3 regions of the Mesorhizobium sp. P2_H9 genome follow, and region 3 is predicted to be linked to each of the others. Evidence: predicted binding sites of a transcription regulator. Region 3 holds the regulator's gene; each other region holds the start of a gene.
The links. The regulator PhoB, encoded in region 3, activates phosphate uptake and scavenging genes when phosphate is short. The targets are predictions, from matches to a motif close to TGTCATNNANCTGTCAT.

Region 1: the regulator PhoB is predicted to act here: its motif matches at 3,368-3,384, upstream of AC1DXN_RS28180 (acid phosphatase).
Region 2: the regulator PhoB is predicted to act here: its motif matches at 4,575-4,591, upstream of AC1DXN_RS15070 (DUF1045 domain-containing protein).

The regions. Positions count from the first base shown of each region.
Region 1 covers NZ_JBFUFX010000019.1:33,294-43,396, forward strand. The annotation lists gene AC1DXN_RS28165 (phosphatidate cytidylyltransferase) at 1-657, shown strand, start outside; gene AC1DXN_RS28170 (hypothetical protein) at 756-1,499, shown strand; partial or broken gene AC1DXN_RS28175 (phosphatidate cytidylyltransferase) at 1,559-1,663, shown strand; gene AC1DXN_RS28180 (acid phosphatase) at 1,684-3,222, opposite strand; gene AC1DXN_RS28185 (cytochrome-c peroxidase) at 3,426-4,697, shown strand; gene AC1DXN_RS28190 (FGGY-family carbohydrate kinase) at 4,711-6,318, opposite strand; gene AC1DXN_RS28195 (SDR family oxidoreductase) at 6,414-7,142, opposite strand; gene AC1DXN_RS28200 (sugar ABC transporter permease) at 7,169-8,428, opposite strand; gene AC1DXN_RS28205 (ATP-binding cassette domain-containing protein) at 8,425-9,258, opposite strand; gene AC1DXN_RS28210 (ABC transporter substrate-binding protein) at 9,338-10,103, opposite strand, start outside.
Region 2 covers NZ_JBFUFX010000007.1:170,685-180,787, forward strand. The annotation lists gene AC1DXN_RS15045 (bifunctional 5-dehydro-2-deoxygluconokinase/5-dehydro-2-deoxyphosphogluconate aldolase) at 1-278, shown strand, start outside; gene iolD (3D-(3,5/4)-trihydroxycyclohexane-1,2-dione acylhydrolase (decyclizing)) at 313-2,163, shown strand; gene iolE (myo-inosose-2 dehydratase) at 2,247-3,164, shown strand; gene AC1DXN_RS15060 (DUF3329 domain-containing protein) at 3,229-3,441, shown strand; gene iolB (5-deoxy-glucuronate isomerase) at 3,665-4,477, shown strand; gene AC1DXN_RS15070 (DUF1045 domain-containing protein) at 4,631-5,338, shown strand; gene AC1DXN_RS15075 (alpha-D-ribose 1-methylphosphonate 5-triphosphate diphosphatase) at 5,365-6,504, shown strand; gene phnN (phosphonate metabolism protein/1,5-bisphosphokinase (PRPP-forming) PhnN) at 6,501-7,130, shown strand; gene AC1DXN_RS15085 (ABC transporter permease) at 7,139-8,134, opposite strand; gene AC1DXN_RS15090 (sugar ABC transporter ATP-binding protein) at 8,212-9,756, opposite strand; gene AC1DXN_RS15095 (sugar-binding protein) at 9,877-10,103, opposite strand, start outside.
Region 3 covers NZ_JBFUFX010000010.1:116,511-126,613, forward strand. The annotation lists gene AC1DXN_RS20180 (substrate-binding domain-containing protein) at 1-628, shown strand, start outside; gene pstC (phosphate ABC transporter permease subunit PstC) at 724-2,184, shown strand; gene pstA (phosphate ABC transporter permease PstA) at 2,181-3,497, shown strand; gene pstB (phosphate ABC transporter ATP-binding protein PstB) at 3,514-4,338, shown strand; gene phoU (phosphate signaling complex protein PhoU) at 4,380-5,087, shown strand; gene phoB (phosphate regulon transcriptional regulator PhoB) at 5,107-5,796, shown strand; gene AC1DXN_RS20210 (ROK family protein) at 6,135-7,382, opposite strand; gene xylF (D-xylose ABC transporter substrate-binding protein) at 7,655-8,695, shown strand; gene AC1DXN_RS20220 (sugar ABC transporter permease) at 8,846-10,103, shown strand, end outside.

The sequences.
Region 1 (10,103 bases), on a different contig from region 3:
GTGCTGCTGGGCATGTTCGGCATCATCATCCCGTTCCAATACTGGCTGGTGTGGACCGCCTGGTACGGACTCTTCACCATTTTCATCCCGGTCTACTGCTTCCTTTTGATGCCGGCGATCACCGCGCTCAATGGCGACACCGAGCGCTTCCTCGAGCGCGTTTCGGCGCAGCAATGGGCGATCATGATCTCGGTCTATTTCGTCAGTCATGTGCCGGCGCTGCTGACGCTCAACGTGCCCGGCTTCGAAGGCCGCAACCTGTTGCTGATCGCCTTCCTGATCATCACCGTGCAAGGCAGCGACGTGCTGCAATATATTTTCGGCAAGCTGTTTGGAAAACACCTTCTGTCGCCGACCGTATCGCCGTCAAAAACCTGGGAAGGGCTGGTCGGCGGACTGGCGGCGTCGAGCCTGCTCGGCGCACTGCTGTCGTTCCTGACGCCGTTTTCGCCGCTGCAGGCGGCGGGCGTCGCCTTCATCGCCTGCCTGATGGGCTTTCTCGGCGGACTGGTCGCATCGGCCATCAAGCGCGACCAGGGCGTCAAGGATTGGGGCCATCTGATCGAAGGCCATGGCGGCATGATGGACCGCGCCGACAGCCTGGTCTTCGCCGCCCCGGTGTTCTTTCACACGGTCCGTTATTTCTGGACCGTGTGAGGGGTCCGCACTCAGACGCCTCTATGGTTTGACTGGCGATTTCACTCTAAGCTCTGCTAAGCCTCGTGCACCGGATGGCGCTTTGCTTGGCGGTGGGAATGATGACTTACAAGGCCCTCCAGATATGGTTTTACGCGGCCTTCTCGTTGGCGCTGTTGAGCAACCCTGCGTGGCCAACTGAAAAAGCAGGCAATCGTGAGCAAGCAGCCAAAGACGCAGCTCTTAGCTATCTACAATCGCTGCCGCACGACGGGAAAATCTACGTTTGGCCAACATGGCGTCGGCCATACGAAGTCGTTGCGGATCATCTTGATGTAGGCGGTTCGATCGCGCGATATAAAGTCCTCAGGGGCGATCTAAATGGCCTTTTCCCGGCCGTCGGTATGGCCCAAATCTCAATAATTTCTGGCAACGGCGCAAACTGGAAAAATGACATAAAGTCGGCCTTGGTCAGCTCCGCCCTCCTGCCATCCTACAAGGATTTCGTTGCAACAGCGAAGGTTGGCCAGGACGGATGTACGGCGTATAAATTTCTGAGCAGAGACACCTGGGCTTCCGTAGGAGTCATTCTCATAAATGAGACCATCTTCCGCGAAAAAGGGGAGGCAATTCTTGATGGTTGCGTCCACGCCGCACTTGATTATTTGCAGGGCTTTCCGACCACGGACAGGTACTTCGATTATCTGACACTTCCTGATGCGACGATTCGGGGCTTGGTGCTTGAATCAATCTACAAATGTGCTGCCGAAGAAGACGGGGCTCCGGAGCCAGAAGAAAGAAGCAAGGATGGTTTGGCGCCGCTTCCTTCGCTAGATTGCATCACGGCCAAGGTGGCTGAATAAGGTTGGCACAATTTCTCTGGCAACATGATGGGCCGGCCATCAAGTGCGACCAGAGACCGGGCCACCTCATTGACGGTCATGGCGGCATGATGGACCGCGCCGACAGCCTGGTCTTCGCCGCCCCGGTGTTCTTTCACACGGTCCGCTATTTCTGGACCGTGTGAAGCAGATGTGAGCCGCGAAACTAGCGGCTGAGGTCGAGCGCTGCGCTCAGATCACCCATCGGCGGCTGGTCGTTGTTGCGCAGCGCCTTGTCGCGAGCGACGATGCCGGGAAGCACCGGCAGATCGTAACGCGCGGTGATGAAGCGCAGGATCGATGTCGTGTCGTATTGCGTGTGGTCGACGGTTCCGGATTTCGCATAAGGCGAAATGATGAAGGCCGGGACGCGGTTGCCCGGTCCCCAGCGATCCGCCTTCGGCGGCGCGACATGATCCCAGAAGCCGCCGTTTTCGTCATAGGTGACAACGACCAGCATGTGGCCCCATCGCGGGCTTTTCTCCAGATGCGAAACGATGTCGGCGAGATGCTGGTCGCCGCTGCCGACATCGGCATAGCCGCCATGCTCGTTGAGATTGCCCTGCGGCTTGTAGAAGCTCACCGCCGGCAGCTTGCCGTCGTCAATGTCCTTGATGAAGGCGACGCCGTCGAGGCCGCCATCCTTCAGATGCTCGGCACGGGCAGTGGTGCCGGGCGCATAGGCGGCGAAATAGTTATAGGGCTGGTGATGGAACTGGAAGTTCGGCACCGGCGTCGCGTTCTTGCCGTCGAGCGCGGCCTGCCAGGCGCCGGAGTACCAGGCCCAGCCGATACCCCGCAGCGACAGGAGATCGCCGATGGTGATCTCCTGCTGCGGCGGCAACGTGGTCGGCGCCGCCGGATCGGCCAGCGCCTTGTCGCCGCCTTCGGCCGGCTTGTTGGCGCTCGGCTGATAGGGCGGCTGCATGGTGTTGACCGCGTAAAAATCAGGCGTGATGGCGCCGTCATTGACGAATTTCGGCGCGCCTCCGAGCGCCGAGGGCGGCGAGTTGTCGGCGACCTTCAGCGTCTTGCCGTCGGCGTCCACAACCGCGATCTGATCCTTGATCGGGCTGGTGTCGGCGTGCGGATAGACCGGCACGCAAGCGCAGGCCAGCTGGAAATGGTTGATGAAGGAGCCGCCGAAGGCGCCCTGGAAGAAATTGTCGGCCAGCACGTATTTCTTGGCCACCGCCCACATCGGCAGGACGGAGCCGTCATAGTGGCCCATGACGACGCTGCCCGAATCGGCCCAGGCGACGAACTTGTCGTTGCGGCCGCCATTGATCTGCATCTGCTCCTGATAGAAGCGATGCCAGAGGTCGCGGGTAATGACCGAGGTCTTCAAATTGAAGCCGTTGGGATCGTCGATGGCGAAGCTCGCATTGGCCAGATGCGCGGTCTGCGCCTCCGTCACCGGCGGGGTGACACCCTTGCCGGTCAGACCGCCCCAGGCCGGCGGCAATTCGGCCAGCGGCTTGCCGTCGCGGTCGAGCTGGCGAACCTGGTCGGCCGACGCGTTGGAGAGGCCATTGGCGCCGGGGAAGCCGCCATAAAGATTATCGAAGCTGCGGTTCTCGGCATAGATGACGACAACCGTATCGATCTTGTCGTAGCCGGCGGGAGCGGCGCTGGCGATGGTGGTGAAGGAAGCCAGCGCTGAGCCGGCCAGATAAAGCGAATTGAAGAGCTTGAGCCTCGACATGGAAATACCTCATGGCTGGGTGGTGGCTAGAGGGGCAGTGCATGGCCGGGGGGCGACGAACCACAGGCATGCAGGTACTTCGATGCCTTGTCACCTTTGTGACAGTCTCGACCTTTGCGAACACGGTTGCGTGAGCGCGGGGACCGGTCATCAATCCGTTGCAGTGCTTCCTTATTTCCGCAACGAAAATCGGACTGAGCCACATGAACGCTGGACCATGGAAAGACCAGGTGATCGCGATCGTCGCGGCATCGGTGGTTGGCCTCGCCGTGATCGCGCCGGGAGCCACGGCCGAGCCGGATGGCATGCATCCCGGGCCGCTGTCGCGCGCGCAAGCCTTTGCCAGGGCGACGGCCCTGACCGCGCTTGGCCGCAAACTGTTCCTCGATCCGTCGCTGTCGGCCTCGGGCCTGCAATCCTGTTCTTCCTGCCATGATCCAAAGCATGCCTTTGGTCCGGCCTCGGCCACCCCAGTCGAGATGGGCGGACCCAAGATGGATCAGCCGGGACTGCGCGCCGTCCCGTCGCTGCGCTATCTCCAGGCGACGCCTGCCTTCACCGAGCATTTTTACGATTCCGACGACGAAGGCGATGAGAGCGTCGACAATGGTGCGACCGGCGGCCTGACCTGGGATGGCCGCGTCGATCGCGGGCAGGACCAGGCGAAGATCCCGCTGCTGTCGCCCTTCGAAATGGCCAACAAAAATGCCGGCGATGTCACTGCGGCACTGCGCAGAGCCGCCTATGCCGACGACTTCAGGGCGGTCTTCGGCGACCAGGTATTCGACCATCCGGACGATGCTTTCGACGCGGCAGCCGAAGCACTCGGCACGTTCGAGCAGAGTGCCGCCGATTTCTATCCCTATTCCAGCCGCTACGACGACTTCCTCGCCGGCAAAGCGACACTGTCGGCGCAGGAATTGCGCGGGCGCGCTTTGTTCGAGGATGAAGCCAAGGGCAATTGCGCCAGCTGCCACCTCAGCGAGCCGGCCAATGACGGCGAGCCGCCGCAGTTCACCGATTATGGTTTCCTCGGCATCGGCGTGCCGCGCAATCCGGCGCTTCCCGCCAATGCCGATCCGAATTATTTCGATCTCGGCCTGTGCGGCCCGCTGCGCACCGACCTCAAGGGCCGGGCCGCGTATTGCGGCCTGTTCCGCACGCCGACATTGCGCAACGTCGCGCTGCGCAAGAGCTTCTTCCACAATGGTTATTTCCACTCGCTGCGCGACGCTGTCGCCTTCTATGCGAGCCGCGATACCGATCCCGGCCGCTGGTATCCGACGGACGCCGACGGCACGGTTCGCAAGAACGACGATCTGCCCAAAGCTTACTGGCCCAACCTCAACCAGGACCCGCCCTTCGGCAAAAAGCCCGGCGACAGACCGGCGCTGACCGATCCCGAGATCGACGACATCGTCGCCTTTCTCCAAACCCTCATCGACGCCGACCAGCAGGCCGACGCGGCGCGTTGAGTTTCGGATCGGCTCAGCCGCGGATCGCGCGCCCTGCCCGTTGTAGCAGTTCGAAGGCAGTGAAGCGCTTGTCGTGCCAGGCTTTCACTCCGCCGGCCGGACGATAGATCTCGCCGATGCGCGACATGCCGGTCATCGCCGATATCACGTCGGGATAAGTCTTCGCAGCCACCGCGCCCAACATGGCCGATCCCAGCAGTACCGGTTCGGGCGAGGTCGATCCGGCCACGGTCAGTCCTGTGGTGTCGGCCAGCAGTTGACGGACCAGTTCGCTCTGCGCGGCGCCGCCGCTGACGACGATGGTGTCGATGGCTATGTTTTTCCCCGCCATCGCCGCCACGATCTGGCGCACGCCATAGCCCAGACCACACAGGCCGGCGACATAGAGCGCGACCAGGTTCTCGATGGAATTGTCCATGCCGAGACCGGCGATCAGTGCCTTGGCCTCGGGGTCGGCGAAGGGCGAACGGTTGCCGAGGAATTCGGGGACGACGTGCAGGCCGTCAGCCAGACGCGCCGCCTCTGACAGGCCGCCAGACTGGGTTGCCGCTTGCTGGCCAAGCCAGGCGGCAAGGCTGGTGCCCTGCGCCTTGGCCTTTGCTGATGCTTCGGCCGAGGCGGGGTGAAAGGCGATGAGATGGTCGATCGCCGCGCCCGCCGCCGACTGACCACCTTCGTTGAGCCACAGGCCTGGCACCATCGAGGAAAAATACGGACCCCAGACGCCCGGCACGAAGGCGGGCTCGCTGGTGCTGGCCATGGTGCAGGCCGAGGTGCCGAAGACATAGGCCATGCGCGATTGCAGCGTACCGACGTCACCTTTGCCGCCGACGGTGCCGACGCCGCCGGCATGGGCATCGATCAGACCGGCTGCGACCGGCGTTCCCGGCAGCAGGCCGAGTTCGTTGGCAGCGGTTTCGGTCAACCCTTGAGCGAGTGCGGTGCCGCCCTCGACGATTTCGGTGCCGATCCGGGCAAAGCCCTCGTCGGCGAGCGCGCCGAGGCCGATGGCGCGGAAATACGCCTCGTCCCAGCGCCGCTCATGGCCGAGATAGGTCCATTTGCAGATGACGGTGCAGATCGATCGCGCCAGGCTGCCGGTCGAGCGCCAGGTGAGATAGTCGGTCAGGTCGAAGAAATGCTCGGCCGCGGCAAAACTCTCGGGCAGGTTTTCGTGCAGCCACAAAAGCTTGGGCGTCTCCATCTCCGGCGAGATGGTGCCGCCGACATAGTCGAGCACGCGGTGCTTGCCGGCATTGATGCGCTGCGTCTGGTCGAGGGCGCGATGGTCCATCCAGACGATGATGTTGCGCTGGCTGTCGCCCGAGCGGCCAACCGGCAACGGTGCACCGCCCTGCCCGATCACCACCAGTGAACAGGTCGCGTCGAAGCCGATGCCGGCAATATCGCGCGGACCAAGCCCGGACTTCGCAACCGCCTCGCGCACGCTGGCGCAGACCGCGCGCCAGATGTCGTCGCTCGACTGCTCGGCGATCTCGCCCGGCTCGATGAACAGTGCGATGTCGCGCTTGGCCGACTCCAGCATGGCGCCCTCAGCGTCGAACACCCCTGCCCTGGCGCTGCCGGTGCCGACATCGATGCCGAGGAAGTGTGGGGGCATGGGGGAACCTCGAGGAATTGGCGAATAGCGAATAGCGAATAGCGAATAGCGAGCGATAATTTTCCTATTCGCTATTCGCTACTCCCTATTCGCTCCTACAAATCATTGCTCTGCGGCAGGATCACCAGATCCCGGATGGTGATGTTCCTTGGCCGCGTCAGCATGAACAGCACGGCTTCGGCGACCTCGGCGGGTTGCATCAGGCCGCCGGCGGCCAGCTCCTCGTCGAGCTTCTCCTTTGGCCAGTCGCTGATCAGCGCCGTCACCACGGGTCCTGGCGCCACGGCGCCGACGCGCAGGCCGTGCTTGGCGACCTGGCGGCGGACCGTGTGAACGAAGGCCTGCACGGCATGTTTGGAGGCGGTGTAGATCGGCTCCCAGACGACGGGTACGAGCCCGGCGATCGAGCTGGTGACGATGATGTCGCCGGTCTTGCGTTCGACCATGTGCGGCAGCACGGCGTGCACGGAACGGAATACCGCATTGATGTTGAGGTTCAGCATGCGGTCCCAGGCATCGGGATCGCCGCCGAGGATCTCGCCGCCGACATAGGCGCCGGCATTGGCATGGAAGATGTCGAGCTGGCCGGCCTTCTCCAGAATCTCAGGCATCATGGTGGCGACGCTCGACGGCTTCATCAGATCGACCACCACCGGGATCGCCTGCGGCCCAAGCTCCGCGCAAACCTCCTTCAGCCTGTCCTCGGCGCGGTCGACCAACACGACCCGTACGCCGGCGGCGATCAGCGCCCTGGCACATTCGAGCCCAATGCCCGAGGCGGCGCCGGTGATTGCCGCGACTTTTCCACTCAAATCCTGAGCCATTTCGATGGTCTTCCTGTCTACTGGGTTCAGGCTCGGCCGTGGGAAACCCGCGAACGGCGCGCCAGGGAGTCGACGATGACCGCGATCGCCAGAACGGCGCCGGTGATCATGTAGCGAAGCGACGACGACAGGTCGAGCAGCGTCAGCCCGCTGGCGATCGACTGGATGACGATGATGCCGAGCAGCGCCGAATAGGCGCTGCCGCGGCCGCCGAACAGGCTGGTGCCGCCGATGACGGCCGCCGCGATGGCGTTGAGGTTGACGTCGCCGGTGCCGGCCTGCTGGCTGGCCGAGGCAAGGCGTGCGGCCGACAGCACGCCGCCGAGGGCGGCGAACATCGAGCACATCGCAAAGGCGCTGAGATAGATCAGCCGCACCTTGATGCCTGCGCGGCGCGCGGCTTCGCGATTGCCGCCGACGGCGGTCATCGAGCGGCCCCATTTGGTGCGGGTCAGCGCATAGTTCATCGCCACGACCAGGCCGACGAACAGGCCGAACATCCACGGGATGCCGCGTGCCTGGTTGAGATAGGCGACGATCAGCTCCAGCACGATGGTCAAGGCGGCGACCTTTACGATCAGGCCGCTGACCGACGGCGCCGACAGGTTGACGGCGCGGCGGCGGCTGACGGTGCGCAGGCCGGTGATCAGCATGACGATGCCGGGTACCGCCGCCAGTCCGAAAGACACCCATTTGGGCATGACCAGCAGCTGGCCGAAATTCACCAGGTTCGAACCGTAAGGCAGGTTGATCGAACCGGTGGAGCCGAGGATGTAGAGCTGCAGCCCGAGCACCGCGAGCAGGCCGGCCAGCGTCGAGACGAAGCTCGGCATGCCAAGTCGATTGAACAGCAGCGCATAGAGCGAGCCGATCAGCGCGCCGAAGGCGACGGCGGCAAGGATGGCGAGCGCCACCGGCCAGCCCTGGTTGACCCATAGCGTGCCGACAAGCGCCGAGGCAAAGCCGCTGATCGAGCCGACCGAGAGATCGATCTCGCCGACCATCAGCACGCAGACGATGCCGAGCGCAATGACGCCGACGGTCGAGCAGTCGAACAAAAGATTGACGAGATTGCTCGAGGAGACGAACACCGGATTGAGCGTGGTGAACACCGTCCAGATTATCACCAGCCCGACGACCACCGGCAGCGAGCCGAGATCGCCGGAACGCACGCGGTCGAGGAAGGCGCTGATCGTGCCGCCAACGCCTGTCGCATGCTTGACGCGCACGTCGCTGCGGTCGAGCGCTGTAGACGCCGAGGTGTCGTGCTTGGGCTCCGCGCTCATGGCCGCTGCTCCTGCTTGTGCTCTTGCACGGGTTTTTGCTCCAGCCTGCGCCGCTCGGCACGGCGCGACACCGCATTGTTGGAGGCGCCGGTGATGGCGCTGACCAGTTCCTGGTTCGAGGCGTCAGGTTCGAAGACGCCGTTGTTGCGGCCGAGCCTGAGCACGACGATGCGGTCGGCGACAGCGCGCACGTCTTCCATATTGTGGCTGATCATCAGCACACCGAGGCCGCGCTCGCGCACCCGGTCGATCAGGTTCAGCACCTCCGCCGTCTGGGCGACGCCGAGTGCGGCTGTCGGCTCGTCGAGCAGGATGAGTTTCGGCTCAAGCAGCAGCGAGCGGGCAATCGCCACGGTCTGGCGCTGGCCACCGGACAGCGAGGCGACCGCTTCGCGGACGCTCGGAATGCGCGCCGACAATTCGTTGAGCAGCGTCCAGGCGCGGATCTCCATCGCTACCTCATCCAGCCGCAGCGGATTGAGCTCCTTGCCAAGAAAAATGTTGGCGACGACGTCGAGGTTTTCGCACAGCGCCAGGTCCTGGAAGACGGTGGCGATGCCGAGCGTCAGCGCCGCACTGGGGTCGGGCATGGTCACTTGCCGGCCACGGAAATTGATCGTTCCCGAACTCGGTTGGTGGACGCCGGCAAGGATCTTGACCAGCGTCGACTTGCCAGCGCCATTGTCGCCGACCAGCGCCACCACCTCGCCGGCATGCACGTCGAGATCGATATCGGTCAGCGCCGACACGGCGCCGAAATTCTTCGAGATGCCGCGCAGGCTGAGCACCAGCTCGCCTGTGGCAACCGGTCCGTCAGAAATGTCGGTCATGGATGGCAAACCTTTCCGAAAGGCCGGTTGTTTTGACGTCCGGCCGCCGCAAGGGCGGCCGGACCTGATGATAGTGCTATTAGTTGGTGATGCCGAGCTTCTTGCAGCCTTCGACGTAACGATCGACGCAGAGCTCGGCGGCCGTGTTGATCTTCTTGTCGATGATCTCCGCCTTGAGGTTTTCCTGCGTCACCACCGCCGGCGTGAACAGCTGCGAGGGCGTATCGTAGAGCGTCATTTCGGCTTTCGGCGCCTCACCCGACAGCAGCTTGACGGCAACGTTGGCGGCGGCGGCCGCGACGATCTCGCTCGGCTTGGAGATGGTGTTGTACTGGTCGCCGGCGATGATCAGCTGCAGGGCAGCGATGGTCGCATCGTTGCCGGTGACCGGCGGCACTGGATCGACGCCGGCTGCCTTGAAGGCGGCGATAGCGCCGCCACCGGTGCCGTCATTGGCGGCGACGACGCCGAGGATCTTGGTCGAGAAGCGGGTGATCTGGCCGCTCGCCCACTGCTGTGCTTTCGGCGGCGCCCATTCCGGCGTGTCGAACTCGGCCAGGATCGGATAGCCGCTGTTGTCGAGGCTGGAATGGATGCCCTTCTTGATCAGGCCGGCTGCCGCGTCGGTCGGTGAGCCGTTGATCTGCAGCAGGCCACCGCTGGCGGGATCGACCTTCAGCGCCTTCAGGTGCTCGACCAGCGAATCCGCGATCGCCTTGCCGATGCCTTCATTGTTGAAGGAGACGTAGAAATCGGCCGGAGCGGTCGGGATCGGCCGGTCATAGGCGATGACCTTGACGCCCTGGCTCTGCGCCAGCTTGACCAGCGAGGCGGCGGCGGTCGAG
Region 2 (10,103 bases), on a different contig from region 3:
GGATCGAAGCGGTGATCCTGAAGCACGACCCATGGTGCCGCGGCGTCGTGCTGCTTGGCCTGGAAGCGCCGCAGGACGAGCTGGAAGCGGCTTTTGCCGCCACTTCCAAGGCGCCCATCGTCAAGGGTTTCGCCGTCGGTCGCACCATCTTCATCAACGCCGCCGAACAATGGCTGGCGGGCAAGATGACGGATGACGAGGCGGTGGCCGACATGGCGTCGCGCTTCGAGAAGCTGACCGAGGCGTGGCTAGCCGCGCGCGGCCGCAAAGCGGCATAACAAGGCGCAGCATAGGACTGCGGAGGAAAACAAAATGACCAAGACAATCCGCCTCACGATGGCGCAGGCGCTGACCCGCTTTCTCAGCCGGCAGATGACCGAGATCGACGGCACGAAAGTGCCGATCTTTGGCGGTGTCTGGGCGATCTTCGGCCATGGCAATGTCGCCGGCATCGGCGAGGCGCTCTATCAGGTGCGCGACGAACTGCCGACCTTCCGCGCCCACAATGAACAGGCGATGGCGCATGCGGCGATCGCCTATGGCAAGGCCAATTTCCGCCGCCGCTTCATGGCCGCGACCTCTTCGATCGGCCCCGGCGCGCTCAACATGGTGACGGCCGCAGCGCTCGCACACGTAAACAGGTTGCCCGTCCTGTTTCTGCCTGGCGATGTCTTCGCCAACCGCATTCCCGATCCGGTCCTGCAGCAGGCAGAGGATTTTTCCGATGGCACGGCGACGGTCAATGACTGCTTCCGCCCGGTGTCGCGCTATTTCGACCGCATCACCAGGCCGGAGCAGATCATCCCGGCACTCGCCAGGACCATGCAGGTGCTGACCGATCCCGCCGAATGTGGACCGGTGACATTGTCGCTTTGCCAGGACGTGCAGGCCGAGGCCTATGATTATCCCGAAAGTTTCTTTGCCGAACGCGTCTGGCACCAGCGCCGTATACGTCCGGACCGCCATGAGTTGGCTGCCGCAGTGGCGGCGCTCAAAGGCGCGAAAAAGCCGCTGGTGATCGCCGGCGGCGGCGTGCTGTATTCGCAGGCTTCCGCTGAACTGGCCAAGCTGGTGCAGGGCGCCGGCATTCCGGTCTGCGAGACGCAAGGCGGCAAATCCTCGCTGCCCGACGATCATCCGCTCAACATGGCGGCGGTCGGCGTCACCGGCACTTCGGCCGCCAACCGGCTGGCCGAGGAAGCCGATGTGGTGCTGGCGGTCGGCACAAGGCTGCAGGATTTCACCACCGGTTCGTGGTCGCTGTTCAAGAATTCCGGCAAGACCATCATCGGCCTCAACGTCCAGCCTTTCGATGCCGGCAAGCATCGCGCGCTGCCGCTGGTCGCCGATGCGGCCGAAGGCCTCGCCGAACTTGGTGCAGCACTGAAGGGATGGAAGGCGCCCGCCGCCTGGACCGACAATGCGGGCAAGGGCAAGAAGGACTGGCAGGCCGATGCCGGCAAGGTGACGGCGTCGACCAACGCCGCCTATCCGTCCGACGCGCAGGTGATCGGCGCCGTACAGCGCGCCATGGGTTCCGGCGTGACGTTGCTGCATGCCGCCGGCGGTCTGCCCGGCGAATTGCACAAGCTCTGGCAGGCCGGTGCGCCCGGCTCCTACCACGCCGAATACGGCTTCTCGACCATGGGCTACGAGATCGCCGGCGGGCTCGGCGTCAAGATGGCCAAGCCCGACGAAGAGGTCGTCGTCATGATCGGCGACGGCTCCTATCTGATGCTCAATTCCGAGATCGCCACCTCGGTGATGCTTGGCCTGAAACTCACCATCGTGCTGCTCGACAACAGGGGCTATGGCTGCATCAACCGGCTGCAAATGGCGACCGGCGGCGCCAACTTCAACAACCTGTTGAAGGACTCGCGCCACGAGGTCCTGCCCGATGTCGACTTCGCGGCGCACGCGGCAAGCCTTGGCGCCATTGCCGAAAAAGTGCCGTCGATCGCCGGGCTGGAAAACGCCTTGCAAAAGGCAAAGAAGAACACGCGTACCACGGTGCTGGTCATCGACACCGATCCGCTGGTTTCGACCGATGCCGGCGGCACATGGTGGGACGTCGCCGTGCCCGAGGTCAGCACGCGCAGCCAGGTCAATGCGGCGCGCAAGGCCTATGACGAAAAGCGGCAGATGCAGACCATTGGCGATTGACGCTAGCTCCCTTCTCCCCGGCAGGCGGGTGAGGGGCAGCGCCGGCGGCAGAAGAATGAATTGTTTCGAACTGGAGTGACGACTTGAAAGCCAAACTGGGCATGTCCCCCATTGCGTGGTGGAACGACGATCTTGCGGAACTCAGCGATGACGTGTCGCTGGAGGAGTGTTTGCGCCAGTCGCGTTCGGCCGGCTTCACCGGCATGGAAATGGGCCGGCGTTTTCCCAATGACCCCAAGATCATGCTGCCGATCCTGAGGAAGGCCGACGTGACGCTGTGCGGCGGCTGGTTCTCCGGCACGCTGGTCGACGAGGACATGGGCAAGAACAAGGATCGCATCCAGCCGATGATCGACCTGTTCAAGGCGGTCAACGCGCCTTGCATCGTCTATGGCGAGGTCGGCCGCTCCATCCAGGGCGACCGCTCGAAGCCGCTGGCCACCAAGCCGAAGCTGTCGGACGACGAGATGAAGGCCTACGCCGGGCGCCTGACCGAATTCGGCGAATGGTGCGCCGAACAAGGCATGCCGCTGTCCTATCACCATCATATGGCGGCAGTGGTCGAGACCGAGCCGGAGCTCGATGCCTTCATGCGCTATTCCGGCGAAGGCATTCCGCTGCTCCTCGATGCCGGTCACCTGGCCTTTGCCGGCGGTGATGTGTTGCGCGCCATCGACAACCATCACCGGCGCATCAGCCATGTGCATGTGAAGGACGTGCGCATGGGCGTGATCGACAAGCTCGATCGCAGCAAGCAATCGTTCCTCGATGCCGTCGCGCTTGGTGCCTTCACCGTGCCGAGCGACGGTTCGCTCGACTTTGGCGCCATCGTGCAAAAGCTGGCGGACCATGGCTATGAAGGCTGGTTCGTGGTCGAGGCCGAGCAGGATCCGAAGAAGAATCCACCGCTGAAGATGGCGCAGGTCGGCTACGCCGAATTGATGCGGGTGATGACCGCCGCCGGCTACACGGTCGAAACGCAAGGTTTCCCCAACGCATGAATGCTGGATTTGCCGTGACGGGCAGCCTATCTGATGGCCAGTTGCTGAAACCCGGATTGGCCCGATGAAAGACTATGAGCACCCGTTTTTCCGGCCGCTGTGGCGGCGCGTTGCCATCGTCGTGGTCTGCCTCGCCTGGTCGGGGATCGAATTTGCCACCGGCACGCCGTTCTGGGGCGTGCTCGCCCTTGGTTTCGCCGGCTACGCGGTCTGGCAGTTCTTCTACCTCTACAAGCCGGTCGATGAGGACAAGCCTCCGGTCGAGCCAAAGGTATAGAGCGGTCAATGGCGCAGAGGTTTTTGTGGATCGGATACGGCGTGCGTGGTGGCTCGCCGACGTTGGCGATTGGCAGGAACGCTCTTCACTTCGTCATCCTAGGGTCTCCGCGACGGAGCTTCGCTCCTGCTTCGCCCTAGGATGACGAAGTTGAGAGGGCCCCGGCTAATCTCCGAAGTTTGTTCACGGGACCGCAAGCAGGGCTGAAATTAGGGAGACAAAAATGTCGAAACTGCTCGTCAAAGCCAACAAGGGTCATGGCCGCGTTGCCCATGTCACGCCTAACAGCGCCGGCTGGACCTATGTCGGCTTCGACCTGCATCGGCTGAAACCCGGCGAGACGGCATCCGGGCAAACCGCGGACCGTGAAATCTGCCTGGTGTTCGTCACCGGCAAGGGCAAAACCAGCGCCGCCGGCAACGAGCTCGGTCTGCTCGGCGAGCGCATGTCGCCCTTCGAAGGCAAGCCGTGGTCGGTTTATGTGCCCGCGGGCTCCGACTGGTCGGTGACCGCGGACACCGAACTCGAACTCGCCGTCTGCTCGGCGCCTAGCCTTGGCGGCGGCCTGCCGGTCCGTGTCATCGCGCCCGACGATCTCGGCCAGGAGATCCGCGGCAAGGGCACCAACACGCGCTACGTCACCAACATCCTGCCGGAGGGCAAGCCGGCCGATTCGCTGCTGGTGGTCGAGGTCATCACGCCCGGCGGCCATACATCGAGCTACCCGCCGCACAAGCACGACCAGGACAATCTGCCGGCCGAGTCCTATCTCGAGGAAACCTACTACCACCGCCTCAACCCGCCGCAGGGCTTTGCCTTCCAGCGCGTCTACACCGATGCCGACAAGAATGGCGCGCGCGCGCTGGATGAGGCGATGGCGATCGAGGACGGCGATGTCGTGCTGGTGCCCGAGGGCTACCATCCTTGTGCCGCCTGCCACGGCTATGATCTCTATTATCTCAACGTCATGGCCGGGCCGAAGCGGACGTGGAAATTCCACAACGCGCCCGAGCACGAATGGCTGATGAAGGCCTGATCGGTCCCGCCTTTTCGGCTGAAGCTGTTGGTCCAGCTTGGAAAAATCGTCGGCTAAGGACCTTCAGGGTCGATTTGCCATCGAAAACCCTTCAAAGCTTCGTCAATCCGTCATGGAAATCGCCTATGGCAGCGGAGCTGACGAGGACTTCTTATGCGCTATGCCATCTATTTCACCCCCCGGCAGGACGAACCGCTGGCGCGGATCGCCGCCAACTGGCTCGGCCGCGATCCGTTTGGTGCGGCGACAAGGCCTGTCGAGGCCGTTGCCGAGCTGTCGGCGGCGGAAGTCGCCTTCCACACGGCGTCGGCCCGCCGCTACGGTTTTCATGCGACGCTGAAGGCGCCGTTCCGGCTGGCTGCGAACGAGACGGAAGCCTCGCTTCGCGCCGGGTTGGATGCCTTTGCCGAAGCGACGCCTGTGGTGACCATCCCGCGCCTGGTCGTCAGCCAGATCGACAGCTTCTTTGCACTGGTGCCGGAAGGACCGCTGCCGGCGCTCAACCGCTTCGCCGATGACGTCGTGCTCGGCTTCGACCGTTTTCGCGCGCCGCTGACCGAAGCGGAAATCGAACGCCGCAGCCCCGATTCGCTGAAACCGGCCGAGTTCCGCAATCTCTGCCAGTGGGGCTACCCCTATGTCTTCGAGACCTTTCGGTTCCACATGACCCTGTCCGGCCGCGCCGGGTCACAGGAAAGCCCCCGTTTGCGCGCAGCAATCGACAGCCTGTTCGCGCAGGTGCTGCAACAGCCGGTGCCGGTCGACGCGCTGACGCTGTTTGTCGAAACCGAACCCGGCGCCCCGTTCATGGTGCTTTCCCATCACGCACTCGGGCGCCGCGCCGCCAGAAAAACTGCCTGACGCTGAACCAGCAAGGACTGCCTGCAATGACCGCCGAGACCGTACTGAACAATGCCCGCATCGTCCTTGCCGACGAGATCGTCGAAGGCTCGATCGTGCTGCGCGACGGTTTCATCGCCGGCATCGAGGCCGGCACCGGCAGAACCGGCGAGGACATGGGCGGCGACTACATCATCCCGGGTCTGGTCGAGCTGCACACCGATCACCTCGAAGGCCACTACGCGCCACGGCCCAAGGTGCGCTGGAATCCGATCGCCGCAGTGCTCGCTCATGACGCGCAGGTTGCGACGGCCGGCATCACCACGGTGCTCGATGCCTTGCGCGTCGGCATGGACGAGGATGCCGACCTGACATCCCTAGACATCCGCAGGCTGGCTGACGCCATCGAGGACAGCGTGCAGCAGGACCGGCTGCGGGCCGACCATTTCATCCATTTGCGCTGCGAGGTTTCGGCACCCGATTGCCTTGCCGCCTTCGCCAATTTCGACGGCGACGAACGGGTCAAACTGGCGTCGCTGATGGACCATGCGCCCGGCCAGCGCCAGTTCGTCAATCTCGAAACATATGCGTACTACTACCAGCGCAAGCTGAAGCTGACCGATCGCGACTTCAAGCTGTTCTGCGAAAAGCGGATGGCTGAATCGGAGCGGAATTCGGCCCCCAACCGCGCGGTGATCGCCGCTGCCTGCCATCAGCGCGGCATCGTTCTGGCCAGCCATGACGACGCCACGGCAGGCCATGTCGACGAGGCGATCGAGCAAGGTGTGCGCGTCGCCGAATTTCCGACCACGGAAGAAGCCGCAAGGGCCTCGAAGGACGCCGGCCTCGGCGTGCTGATGGGCGCGCCAAACGTCATGCGCGGCTCCTCGCATTCGGGCAATGTCTCGGCCCGCACGCTGGCGGGTGAAGGCCTGCTCGACATATTGTCGTCCGACTACATCCCTTTCAGCCTGATCCAGTCCGCCTTCTTCCTCGGCGACGTGGTCGAGGGAATTTCCCTGCCGCAGGCGGTGGCGATGGTCTCGAAGAACCCGGCCGATGCGGTCGGTCTCACCGATCGCGGCGTCATCGAACAAGGCCGGCGCGCCGATCTGGTTCGTGTCCGCGTCGATGACCACGTGCCCGTTGTCCGCACCGTCTGGCGCCAGGGACGCCGGGTCGCATGATGGTGTCGGCGTTGATCGAACGCGAGTTGTCCGCCGAGACGTTTCCGATCCGTGACGGTGTCTTCGTCGCCGTCGTCGGCCCAAGCGGCGCAGGCAAAGACACGGTGATCGGCTACGCCCGCACGCGCTTCACCGACGAGACAAGGCTGGAGTTCGTGCGCCGGGTCATCACCAGGCCTTGCGACATCACCAGCGAAGATCACGACACGCTGGCCGACGCCGCCTTTGTCGAGGCCGAAGCCGACGGCTCCTTCGCCGTCTCCTGGGAAGCGCATGGCCTGCGCTACGGCATCCCGGTCGATGTCGACTGGTCGGTCGCCAATGGCCGTGTCGCCATTGCCAATGTATCGCGCGCGATCATCCCGGTCTTGCGCGAACGCTATGCCAATCTGGCCATCGTCGAGATCACCGCCACGCCGGAGGTGCTGGCCGAGCGGCTGGCCATGCGCGGCCGCGAGTCGCGCGGCGAAGTGCTGGCGCGGCTGGCGCGCAGCGCCAATGTGACCTTGTCGGGACCTGGCGTCACCTCGATCGACAACAGCGGCCCGCGCGAAGCGGCCGGCGAACGTTTCACTGAGGTGCTGCGCAAGGCGATGGCGTTTTCCGATATGTCGGGGATGATCTAGTCAGATCACTACTCCGCCGCCGCACCGGCCACGCTTTTGCGTGTCGCGTCCATCATCAGCCGCCGCGCCCGGAACACGCCCCATTGCTGGTCGACCAGCACACCGATCAGGATAACCCCGCCCATCACCGCGAAGTTGAGCGAGGAGGGGATGCCGAGCAGATTGACGAGGTTCTGCAGCTCCTGCAGCAGCACCGTGCCGAGGATCACGCCGATCAGCGAGCCTTCGCCGCCGCGCAGCGAGAAGCCGCCAAGCACGGCCGCCGCAATGGCGTAGAGCTCGTAGAACTGGCCGTGGCTGGCCGGCGAGATCGAGCGCGTGTACATGGCGAAATAGACCGCCGACAGCGCCGTCAGAACGCCGCAGATCACATAGGCGGCCATGACGACGCGCCCCGTTCTAATGCCGGAATATTTTGCCGCCTCCTCGTTCTTGCCGATGGCGTAGAGGTAGCGGCCGAACACAGAGCGGTGCAGCACCACCCACATGACGATGGCGATGACGATCAGCGCGATGAAGCTGTTCGGCACGCCCCAACTGCGCCCCGCCGTCAGGAATTCGAGCTCCGGGAAATTCTGCCCGAAGCCGAAGCCCGCGGTGCCGTCGGCGGTGTAGAAGCGCGCCACGCCGCGATAGATCAGCAAACCGCACAGCGTCACCACGAAGGGCTGCAATTTCAGCCGCGTGATCAGCCAGCCATGCACCAGGCCGATGATGGCGCCGAGCACCAGGATCAGCGGCAGCGCGATCGGCCATCCCAAACCGCGCACGGCGATGAAGTCGATAAACAGCGTACCGAGCAGCGCCACCACCGATCCCACGGACAATTCGATGCCGCCGGTGATGATGACGAAGGCCTGGCCGATCGACAGGATGCCGAACAGGCCGATGAGGTTCGAGGTGTTGGCAAGGTTGATCGGCAACAGGAAGCGCGGATTGATGATCGCCACCACCGCTCCGACCACCAGGATCAAAATCAGCAGGCCGAGATCTTTCTTGCTCATCGTCTTCTCCCCAATGCCCGCTTGAGCAGGTTCTGCAAAACTGTTCCGCCGTTTTGCGACGGCGGCAAAAACAAGACCTAGTTCGGCTTCTTGCCGACAGCCAGCAACAGCACGTTTTCCTGGCTGAAGTGTTCCTTGTCGAGAATGCCGGAGATCTGGCCCTCATGCATGACGGCGATGCGGTCCGAAACGCCGATCACCTCTTCCATGTCGCTGGAGATCATCAGCACCGCGACGCCGGCATCGGCCAGCGCCCGCATCAGCCCGTAAATCTCCGCCTTGGCGCCAATGTCGATGCCGCGCGTCGGCTCGTCCAGGATCATTACCTTGGGGTCCATCGCCAGCCATTTGCCCAGCACCACCTTTTGCTGGTTGCCGCCCGAGAGCGTGCCGGTGCGCGTCTGCACCGACGGCGCCTTGATGCCGAGATTGGTCTTCTGCTTCTCGGCCGTGGCGGCCTCGGTGCTGGCGGAAACCAGGGAACGCCTGGCATGCGCCGGCAAATTCGGCAGCGAAATATTCTGAGCGATCGAGAGATCAAGCAGGATGCCGGTCAGTTTGCGGTCTTCCGGCACCAGGAAGATGCCGCTGGCCACCGCGTCGGCGGCCGAACCCAGGACCAGGCTTTTGCCGTCGAGCTGCAAGGTGCCGCCAAAGCTCTTGTCGATGCCGAACAGCACGCGCGCCAGTTCGGTGCGGCCGGAGCCGACCAGTCCGGCCAGGCCGAGGATCTCGCCGTGCCTGACGTCGAGGTCGACCGGACGGTCGGGATAGGCGCCGGTGCGGATGGCCTTGGCCGACAGCGCGACGCTGCCTGGCGCGCGCGCCGCTTCGGCGGCCTTCTCGCGCTCCTTCAGCATGCGGCCGATCATCAGCTTGACCATCTGGTCGTGATTGATCGAGCTTTTCGGCAAGGTGCCGGCAAGCAGGCCGTCCCTGAGCACGACGACGCGGTCGGCGACCCGCTCGACCTCGTGCAGGCGGTGCGAGATGAAGATGACGCTGATGCCGTCGGCCTTCAGCGCGGCGATGACATCGAGCAATTTGTCGGTCTCGGCGAGCGGCAGACTCGACGTCGGTTCGTCCAGGATCACCAGCCGCGCCTTGATCGACAGCGCCTTGGCGATTTCGACCATCTGCTGCTGCGCCAGCGACAGCGACGAAACCGGTGTGTCGGCCGAGAAGTTGGCACCCACCCGCTTCAGCAACGGCGCCACCATGGAGCGCAGTTTTACCCGGTCGACCAGCCTGAGCGGGCCGCCGCGCAACGGCTCGCGGCCGAAAAAGATATTGGCGGCGACGTCGAGGTTTTCGAACAGGTTGAGTTCCTGGTGGACGAAGGCGATGCCCGAACCGAGGCTGCCTTCGACGGTCAGCCCGTGATGCGCGACGCCGTCGACGGTGATCGTGCCGGTGTCCGGGGTCGTCACGCCGCCGAGGATTTTCATCAGGGTCGATTTGCCGGCGCCGTTTTCACCGACCAGGCCGATCACTTCGCCCGGCCTGACCTCCATCGAAAACCCGTCCAGCGCGACAACGCCGGGATAGGTCTTGCGCACGCCCTCGAGGCTGAGGAACGGAGCGGTGGTGGATGCAACGATGGATGTGTCGGAGTAATTCATCATGCCTGACAGCAGCCGGTGGAACAAAATAGTCCCATCTGCAGACTGACGACCCTTGCCGGGTTCGTCAATGCGAACCGCCGGCCCGGGATGAACCCCGAGCCGGCGCAATTCATTCGCTTAGTTCCCGGACATCGCCTTCAGATTGGCGGCATAGGCGTCGACGTCATCCTTGCCGATGATCTTGGTCGGGACGATGATCAGGCCCCCTTCCGGAATGCCGGACTTGTCGCCCTTGAGATAGGCCGCCATCAGCTTCATGCCTTGATAGGCCCATTCGAAGGGCTGCTGCACGACAGTCGCCGCCACGGTGCCTTCCTTGACGCCGCCCAGCGTGATCGGATCGT
Region 3 (10,103 bases):
CAAGGCGCTGGCCGCCAAGCTGGTCGTCGACGGCAAGCTGGTCGACAATCCGAACACCAAGTGGAGCCAGGTCAACCCGAAGCTGCCCGACTGGGACATCGCCGCCTACATTCCGGGTGAAAAGCACGGCACGCGTGAAGTGTTCGAGACCAAGCTTCTCGACGCCGGCTGCGACAAGGCCGCCATCAAGGCCACCGGCATCAGCGACGACAAGGAAGTCGGCAAGACCTGCATCGCCATCCGCAAGGACGGCAAGGCTATCGACATCGACGGCGACTATACCGAGACGCTCGCTCGCATCGACTCCAACAAGACCGGCGTCGGCGTGTTCGGCCTCGCCTTCTACGAAAACAACGCCGACAAGCTGAAGGTTGCGACCGTCAAGGGCATCGTGCCTTCGACCGCGACCATCGCCAGCGGCGAGTATCCAGTGTCGCGCCCGCTGTTCTTCTACGTGAAGAAGGCGCATCTCGGCGTCGTTCCCGGGCTCAAGGAATATGTCGAGTTCTTCCTTGACGACCAGATGGTCGGCCCGGAAAGCCCGCTCGCCGAATACGGCCTCGTTGCGGCTCCCGACGCAGAGCGTCAGGCCCAGCGTGACGCATTCGCCGCCGGAAAGACGATGTAATCAGCTACCGAACCAGGGCGCGGGCCAAGTCCGCGCCCTGGTTTCGTCGCCTGCCGCAATGGCGGCGGCGCTTTGAATTTTCCTTGGGGTGGGTGATGTCGTCCTTGCTCGTACTCGCCATTATCGTTGCCATAGGCCTGGTTGCGTTCTTTATCGGCCGGCAGCGTGCTTCCGCTCAGGACAATGGCACGGTGAAGCCGCATTCGCGCGCCCACTATCACGGCTGGTGGGCCTTCCTGCTCGCCGTTCTGCCCGCCCTTTTGCTGCTCGCCGTCTGGAACGTCGGCTCTTCGGTCTATCTCGACCGTCACATTCACGCCGCCTTGCCCGAGCGGACCGCCGACAGCAAGGTTGCCAGCGAGGCGCTGGACGTCAGTCTGGTAAAGAGCCTCGCCAAAGGCTTGCGCCAGCTCGACGCGAACACCGCACTGCCAGCCACTTTCGCCGAACTGCAGCCGATGCTCGCCGCCAAGGGCGTGGCGCTGGCGACCGACACGCAGGACTACATGATCCCGATCGCCGTCGAGGCGAACGCCGTGCAGAACCGGCTCGGCCTGTTTGGCGCAATTATCACCTTCGCCTTGTCGATCGCCGGCGCCTTCTATGCGCTGAGGCAGATCGCGCCGCGCGCCAGGGCGCGCAACAATGTCGAGAGGCTGATGCTGTGGGGGCTGCTTGCCGCCTCCACCATCGCCATCCTGACCACGGTCGGCATCGTGCTTTCCATGCTGTTCCAGACGATCACCTTTTTCGAAAGCGTGTCGCCGGCGAGTTTCTTCTTCGGCACGGTCTGGGATCCGCGTTTTTCCGCTGCTGGTTCGGGCGGCAGCCAGGGCCAGTTCGGCCTGATCCCGCTGCTTGCCGGCACGCTCTATATCGCGGCGGTCGCACTCGTGGTCGCGGTGCCGATCGGGCTGATGTCGGCGGTCTACATGGCCGAATATGCAACGCCCCGGCTGCGCTCTGTGGTCAAGCCGGCGCTGGAACTGCTCGCCGGCATACCGACCATCGTCTACGGCATCTTCGCGGTGGTCACGCTCGGGCCGTTCCTGCGCGATCTCTCCGCGGCGCTGACGGGCGGCTCGCCCTTCGTCCAGGGCCAGAGCATTTTCACCGCCGGGCTGGTCATGGGCGTCATGCTGATCCCGGTCGTGTCTTCGCTGTCCGATGACATCATCACGGCGGTGCCGCGCGCCATGCGCGACGGCTCGCTCGGCCTCGGCGCGACCCGCTCCGAGACAATCAAGCGCGTCATCCTGCCGGCGGCACTTCCCGGCATTGTCGGCGCCATCCTGTTGACCGCTTCGCGCGCCATCGGCGAGACGATGATCGTCGTGCTGGCGGCAGGCGTCGCCGCCAATCTCACCGTCAACCCGTTCGAGGCGATGACGACCATCACCGTCAAGATCGTCAACCAGCTGACCGGCGACCTCGAGTTCAATTCGCCGCAGACGCTGGTCGCCTTCGCGCTCGGCCTGACGCTGTTCGCGTTGACGCTGGTGATGAATATCGTCGCGCTCTACATCGTGCGCAAATACCGGGAGCAGTACGAATGACCGACATTCCCATGGACACGATGGTCCGGGCCGCCGCTCATCCGCGCCGCGACATCGGGCTGAAGGCCCGCTATGCCGCCGAACGCCGCTTCCGCATCTATGGCATGCTGGCGATTTCCGTCGGCCTCGCCTTCCTGGCCATCATCCTCGTCACCATTGTCTCGAAGGGCTACACCGCCTTCTGGCAGACGACGGTGTCACTGCCGATCTCCTTCGACGAGAAGGTGATCGATCCTTCCAACAAGCGGGCCACCGATCCGAATGTACTGATCAAGGCGAATTATCCCAAGCTTGCCGAAAACGCGCTGATCGCCAAGCTCGGCATTTCTCCCGACGACAAGCCGGCTATCAAACAGCTCAAGGGCTTCCTGTCCGAAGGCGCCCGCGTCCAGCTGCGCGACATCGTCGCCGCCGATCCGTCGGTCATCGGCACGACGCGTGACGTCAACATCCTGGCTGCCGCCAATCTCGACTCGGCCTTCAAGGGGCAGATCGACCTCGGCGTCGAGGAAGCGCGCCGCAAGGTTTCCGACCAGCAGATCGCCTGGATGAACAAGCTGAAGGCGGACGGCGTGATGGCCGAGCACTTCAACGCCGGCCTGTTCACTTACGGCGCCTCCAGCCGCCCTGAAACCTCCGGCATGGGCGTGGCGATCATCGGCTCGCTCTACATGATGGTGATCGTGCTCTTGCTGGCGCTGCCGATCGGTGTCGCCGCCTCCATCTATCTGGAGGAATTCGCCAAGAAGAACCGCTTCACCGACCTGATCGAGGTCAACATCAACAATCTGGCCGCGGTGCCGTCGATCGTCTTCGGCTTGCTCGGCCTTGCCGTCTTCATCAACTTTCTCGGCATGCCGCGCTCGGCGGCCTTCGTCGGCGGCCTGGTGCTGACGCTGATGACGCTGCCGACGATCATCATCGCGACGCGTGCGGCGCTCGCCGCCGTGCCGCCGTCGATCCGCGCAGCAGCGCTTGGTCTTGGCGCTTCCAAGATGCAGATGGTGTTCCAGCATATCCTGCCGCTAGCCGCCCCCGGCATTCTCACCGGCACCATCATCGGCCTGGCGCGCGCGCTCGGCGAAACCGCGCCGCTGCTCTTGATCGGCATGGTCGCCTTCGTCGCCGACTATCCGAAGACACCTTTCGATCCGGCGACGGCGCTGCCGGTGCAGATCTACCTGTGGGCGAACGAGGCCGAACGCGCCTTCGTCGAACGCATGTCCGGCGCCATCATCATCCTGCTGGTCTTCCTCATGGCCATCAACATCACCGCGATCGTGCTTCGGCGCCGGTTCGAGCGGCGCTGGTAGAAAAAGGCATTTTGGTATGAACATCATGACCGAACAGTCCCTTGAAAACGCTGTGGGCGATAAAATGAACGCCAAGTCGAACGAAGTGATCAAAATGCGCGGCGACAAGGTCGGCGTGTTCTACGGCGAGAAGCAGGCGTTGTTCGACGTCAATCTCGACGTGCGCCTCAATCAGGTGACGGCGCTGATCGGCCCCTCGGGTTGCGGCAAGTCCACCTTCCTGCGCTGCCTCAACCGCATGAACGACACCATCGACTCGGCGCGGGTGACCGGCAAGATCACGCTGGACGAAGAGGATATCTACGACAAGAGCATCGACGTCGTCGAGCTCAGGGCGCGCGTCGGCATGGTGTTCCAGAAGCCCAATCCGTTCCCGAAGTCGATCTACGAGAACGTCGCCTATGGCCCGCGCATCCATGGACTGGCCAAGCGCAAGGCCGATATGGATCAGATCGTCGAGTCGAGCCTGAAGAAGGCGGCGATCTGGAACGAGGTCAAGGACCGCTTGCAGGAACCCGGCACCGGCCTTTCCGGCGGCCAGCAGCAGCGTCTATGCATCGCCCGCGCCATTGCCGTGTCGCCCGAGGTGATCCTGATGGACGAGCCCTGCTCGGCGCTCGATCCGATCGCCACCGCCCGTGTCGAGGAACTGATCGACGAACTGCGCCAGAACTACACGATCGTCATCGTCACCCACTCGATGCAGCAGGCGGCGCGCGTGTCGCAGCGCACGGCGATGTTCCATCTCGGCTATCTCGTCGAGGAGGGCGCCACCGACAAGATGTTCACCAACCCCGACGACAAGCGCACCCAGGACTACATTACCGGCCGGTTCGGCTGAGCGGTTCCGGCAGCGAAGTTTCAGGCACGAGGACTAGGATCATGGGTGAACATACCGTCGCATCTTTCGATGAAGAGCTGGGGCAGATCAGCAAGCTGATCCGCGACATGGGCGATCTCGCTGGCTCGATGGTCAGCGGCTCGACCAAGGCGCTGCTTAATTCGGACAACGCCCTTGCACAGCGCGTCGTCTCCGACGACGCCATCATGGATGCGCGCCAGCGCGAGCTGGACGACCGCGCCATCACGCTGATCGCCAAGCGCCAGCCGATGGCCAACGATTTGCGCGCAGTGGTCGGCTCGATCCGCATGGCTGGCGACCTCGAACGCATCGGCGACCTGGCCAAGAACATCGCCAAGCGCGTCGGCACCGTCGGCCTCAGCGTCACGCCGCGCGACCTGTCGCATTCCATCGATGCGATGGCCCAACTGGTGCTTATCCAGGTGCAGGGAGTGGTCGAGGAATATGCCGCCGCCGATGCGGCCGCGCTCGCCAAGCTCAGGAATGACGACGAGCGCATCGACGTCAAATACACATCGGTGTTTCGCGAGCTTTTGACCTACATGATGGAAGATCCGCGCAACATCACCGCGTGCACGCACCTCCTGTTCTGCGCCAAGAACCTCGAGCGCATCGGCGACCATGTCACCAACATCGCCGAAAATGCGTATTATGTTTTGACCGGCACGCAGCTGCCCGCCAATCGTCCGAAGCAGGACGAGACGGCGATGTCCGCGCCGGCGGCATGACGACAAGGCTGACCAGTCGATGATCGCGCCACGCATCATGGTGGTGGAGGACGAGGAGCCGCTAGGCCTGCTCCTCCGCTACAATCTCGAATCCGAAGGCTACCAGGTCGAGGTGGTGACGCGCGGCGACGAAGCTGAGATCCGCCTGCAGGAAAACGTGCCCGACCTGCTGGTGCTGGACTGGATGGTTCCGGCGGTTTCCGGCATCGAGCTGTGCCGGCGTCTCAGGATGCGGCCCGAAACCGAGCGGCTGCCGATCATCATGCTGACCGCGCGTGGCGAAGAGAGCGACCGCGTGCGCGGCCTGTCGACCGGCGCCGACGACTATCTGGTCAAGCCGTTCTCGACGCCGGAATTCATGGCCAGGGTCAAGGCGCTGCTGCGCCGCGCCAAGCCGGAAGTTCTGTCCAGCGTGCTCAAGGTCGGCGACATCGTGCTCGATCGAGAATCGCACCGGGTTTATCGCAAGAAGAGCGAGATCCGGCTCGGGCCGACCGAATTCCGCCTGCTTGAGTTCATGATGCGTCATCCTGGCCGGGTGTTCTCGCGCAGCCAGTTGCTCGACAATGTCTGGGGCGAGACGATCTATATCGACGAACGCACGGTGGACGTGCATGTCGGCCGGCTGCGCAAGGCGGTCAACAATGGCCGCATGCCAGATGTCATCCGAACCATTCGGGGCGCCGGTTATGCGATCCGCGAAGACTAGGTCCCTCGGCGCGGAAGCGTTTATTGGTTGAATGCGTCCACTCCCGGACCTCACACGTCGATGATTGGCTCAGCCCGCTCATGGCTTCGTCATTCTTGGGCGAAGCAAGGAGCGTAGCGACGCGGCGCAGACCCAAGGATCCATGCCGCGACCTCAAGGCGTTGCTACTGTGCAGAATTCTGCCCCGTTGAATTCTTTGACCGATTTCACGGCATGGATCCCAGGGTCTCCGCGACGGAGCTTCGCTCCTGCTTCGCCCTGGGATGACGACGTTGGGACGGCTTCGGCCAATCTCCAAAGTCGGCGACAATCTGCGGCATCAATGATTGACGTCGTCCTCAGGCCACGTCTTTCCCGATAGCGCCAGCCCGTGCCTGCCCGCCCGGCGCGAAGATCTCCTGGTCGACGAAGCTCAGTGCCCGCATGGCGCAGCCTTCGCGGATCAGCGGCAATTCGTTCGGTTCGGTGTCGAAGGAGATCGATTTCGAGTGCTGGCCGCCGGCGGTCTGGGCGATGGCCTCGCGCAGCGCCGGTTCGATCAGGTCGAAGGCGGCGGCGCTGACGCCGACCATGGCGACCGGCGCGGGATCGATCAGCGCAAAAAGACTGCCGAGGCCGAAGCCGAGCGCTTCGCCGGCCTTGCGGTAGGCCTCGCGCTCCGGCCCGTCTTTCTCGCGTGCCGCGACGGCGAGCGCCCGCATGTCGGCGTCGCTGACATCGGCGACCGGCTCGGCGTCCTCGCCCAATTGCCTGGCGTTGCGCCAGATGGCGTAGTTGCCGGCATAGGCCTCGACGCAGCCGCGCCGCCCGCAGCGGCACAGCGCCCCGCCCGGGCGATGGATCATGTGGCCGAACTCGCCGCCCGATGAATGGGTGCCGGTGAACAGCTCGCCCTTCAGCACCAGTCCCATGCCGATGCCGTGCGACAAAAGGATGGCGATGAAATCGTCGTGGTAGCGGACCGGATCGCGCCACTGCAGCGCCACCGCCATCATGTTGCAGTCGTTTTCCATGGTGGCCGGAATGCCGAATTCGCCTTCCAGTATGTCGGCGAAGGCGATGTCGGTCTGCGGCGTGATCGGCGACCACAGCATGGCGCGGGCGTGCGAATCGGTGATGCCTTGGATGCCCATAGCAATGCGGGCAACGCTGTGGGTGTCGAGGTCGGGATCCTCGAGCCGACGCCTGACTATGGCGACACATTCGCCGATCAGTTCGTCGCGCGGCATGGTCAGCGTGTCCAGCCGGCGCTGCTCTTCGGCCACCACCTGGCCGGCATAGTCGATGACGGCGACGGAAAGGAAATTCAGCGACAGCACCACGGTCATCACCGCGGCTGCTTCCGGATTGAGCCCGAGACCGACTTGCGGCCGGCCGCGTTTCAGCGAAACCGGCTCGCTGGCCTTGCTCTCGGCCAGGATGCCTTCCTCGATCAGGTCCGACGAGATCGCCGATATGGTGGAGTGGCTGAGGCCGGTGGTCGCGGCGATCTCGGTCCGCGACGGCTGGCCGGCGCGGCGCACGGCCGAAAGCACCATCGCCCGGTTGCGGCGGCGCAAATCGTCGTGGCGGATTCCAACCGACATCTTTCTTGCTTTCCTCCCGGTCGTCCTCGCGGCCTCTCATGATATTGAAGGCAGTCGGTGACACCAGCCAAATATTGGCAGAAGCCGGCAGCCCTGTCATTATTTATTGCGAGCCTCGAAAAAAAGTCAGTGGCACGTCAAAATCCATCAGAATCGATGTTGACAGCGCTCCGACGTTGGATCAGTATTTTTTCGAGGCTCGAAAAAATAGAGCCTTTGTGCCGGCCTTCGGGCCAGTTTGGTCGCGCCGCACGCGGCGCAGGGAGGATACAATGAAAAGATTCACAGCCGCCATCCTGGCGGGTGTCGCCATGTCGCTGACGCTGGCGTCGGTCGCACAGGCGAAGGACAAGGTCATTGGCGTTTCGTGGTCGAACTTCCAGGAAGAGCGTTGGAAGACCGATGAAGCGGCGATGAAGACGGCGATCGAGGCCGCCGGCGACAAGTATATCTCCGCCGACGCGCAGTCCAATCCCGGCAAGCAGCTGACCGATGTCGAGAGCCTGATTTCGCAGGGCGCCAATGCGCTGATCATCCTTGCGCAGGATGCATCGGCCATCGGCCCGGCGGTGCAGAAGGCACTGGACGAAGGCATTCCGGTCGTCGGCTATGACCGTCTGATCGAGAACAAGGATGTCTTCTACCTGACCTTCGACAACAAGGAAGTCGGCCGCATGCAGGCCCGCGAAGTGTTCAAGGCCAAGCCGGAAGGCAACTACGTCTTCATCAAGGGCTCCGGTGCCGATCCGAACGCCGATTTCCTGTTCGCCGGCTCGATGGAAGTGCTGAAGGAAGCCATCGACGGCGGCAAGATCAAGAATGTCGGTGAGGCCTACACGGACGGCTGGCTGCCCGCCAACGCCCAGAAGAACATGGAACAGTTCCTGACCGCCAACGACAACAAGGTCGATGCGGTGGTTGCAGCCAATGACGGCACCGCCGGCGGCGTCGTCGCCGCGTTGACGGCGCAGGGCCTGGCCGGAACCGTACCGGTGTCGGGCCAGGACGGCGACCACGCCGCGCTGAACCGCATCGCACTCGGCACGCAGACCGTGTCGGTGTGGAAGGACGCGCGCGAACTCGGCAAGAACGCCGCCGAGATCGCCTCGCAGCTGGCCGACGGCAAGAAGACCGGAGACATTGCCGGCGCCAAGGACTTCACCACGCCTGGCGGCAACACCGTCAAATCGCTCTTCCTGACCCCGGTTGCCATCACCAAGGACAACCTCAACGTCGTCATCGATGCCGGCTGGATCAAGAAGGACGAAGTCTGCGCTGGCGTCACTGCTGGCAGCGTTGCAGCCTGCAACTAAAACCGGACCGCTATCGGTTCCAAATCTCGGCGCCGCGGCCCAAAAGCCGCGGCGTTTCTCAAGGGGCTTTCCGCTTCAAATGACCGCGGAAAGCAAATAGCATCCATGTTCCGGCATCCGCGCCAGACGGCAAACCGGTGGGAGGATAGCATGACCGACACGACCTCTAATCAGCCGGTCGCCAGCACTGCCGCGGACCGGGCGCGTGCATCCGAACTCAGCGCCGCCGGGCGGTTCCTCAGGGCTACCGAGCTCGACACGCGCATGCTCGGCATGGTCGGCGCGCTGCTGGTCATCTGGGTCGGCATACACATCCTGTCGGGCGGGCTTTTCCTGACGCCGCGCAATCTGTGGAATCTGTCGGTGCAGACCTCCTCGGTCGCGATCATGGCGACCGGCATGGTGCTGGTCATCGTCATGCGCAACATCGACCTTTCGGTCGGTTCCGTCGAAGGCGTGATCGGCATGATCATGGGCGTGGCGCAGGCCGAATTCCTCATTCGCGTCATCGGCTTCCAGCTCGGAAATCCCTGGCTCTGGATCATCGCGCTTGCCGTCGGCGTGGTGCTTGGTCTGCTGATCGGTGCGTTCCATGGCTTCATCATCGCCTATATGGAGGTTCCGGCCTTCATCGTGACGCTGGGCGGCCTGCTGGTCTGGCGCGGCATGGCATGGCTCATCACCAGCGGCCGCACGGTAGCGCCGCTCGACGCCACTTTTCAGCTGATGGGTGGCGGACCACGCGGCTCGATCGGCGCCACGGCCAGCTGGATCGTCGGTGTCGTCGCCTGTGCGGCGGTTGCCTTCGCGCTGCTCAACGGCCGCTCGCAACGCAAGCGGTTCGCCTTTCCATTGCGCCCCGTCTGGGCTGAGACCTTGCTTGGCGTGGTCGCTTGCGTGGCCATCCTCGGCGCCGTCTGGATCGCCAATTCCTATCCATGGCCGATCGGCATCGTGCGCCAATACGCGCAGCAGAACGGCATCACCCTTCCCGAAGGCGGGCTGTTCATCGCCCACGGCATCGCCATACCGGTGCTGATGGCGGTGACTGTCGGCATCATCATGACCTTCATCACCAAGCGCACGCGTTTCGGCCGCTATGTCTTCGCCATCGGCGGCAATCCGGAGGCAGCCGAACTCGCCGGCATCAACACGCGCTGGGTGACCATGAAGGTGTTCATGATCATGGGCGTGCTGGCGGCCATCAGTGCCGCGATCTCGTCGGCCCGCCTCAACGCGTCGACCAATGCGCTCGGCACGCTGGACGAGTTGCTAGTCATCGCCGCCGCCGTCATCGGCGGCACGTCGCTGGCCGGCGGCGCCGGAACGGTGATGGGCGCCATGCTCGGCGCGCTTCTGATGCAGTCGCTGCAATCCGGCATGGTGCTGCTTGGCATCGACTCGCCGC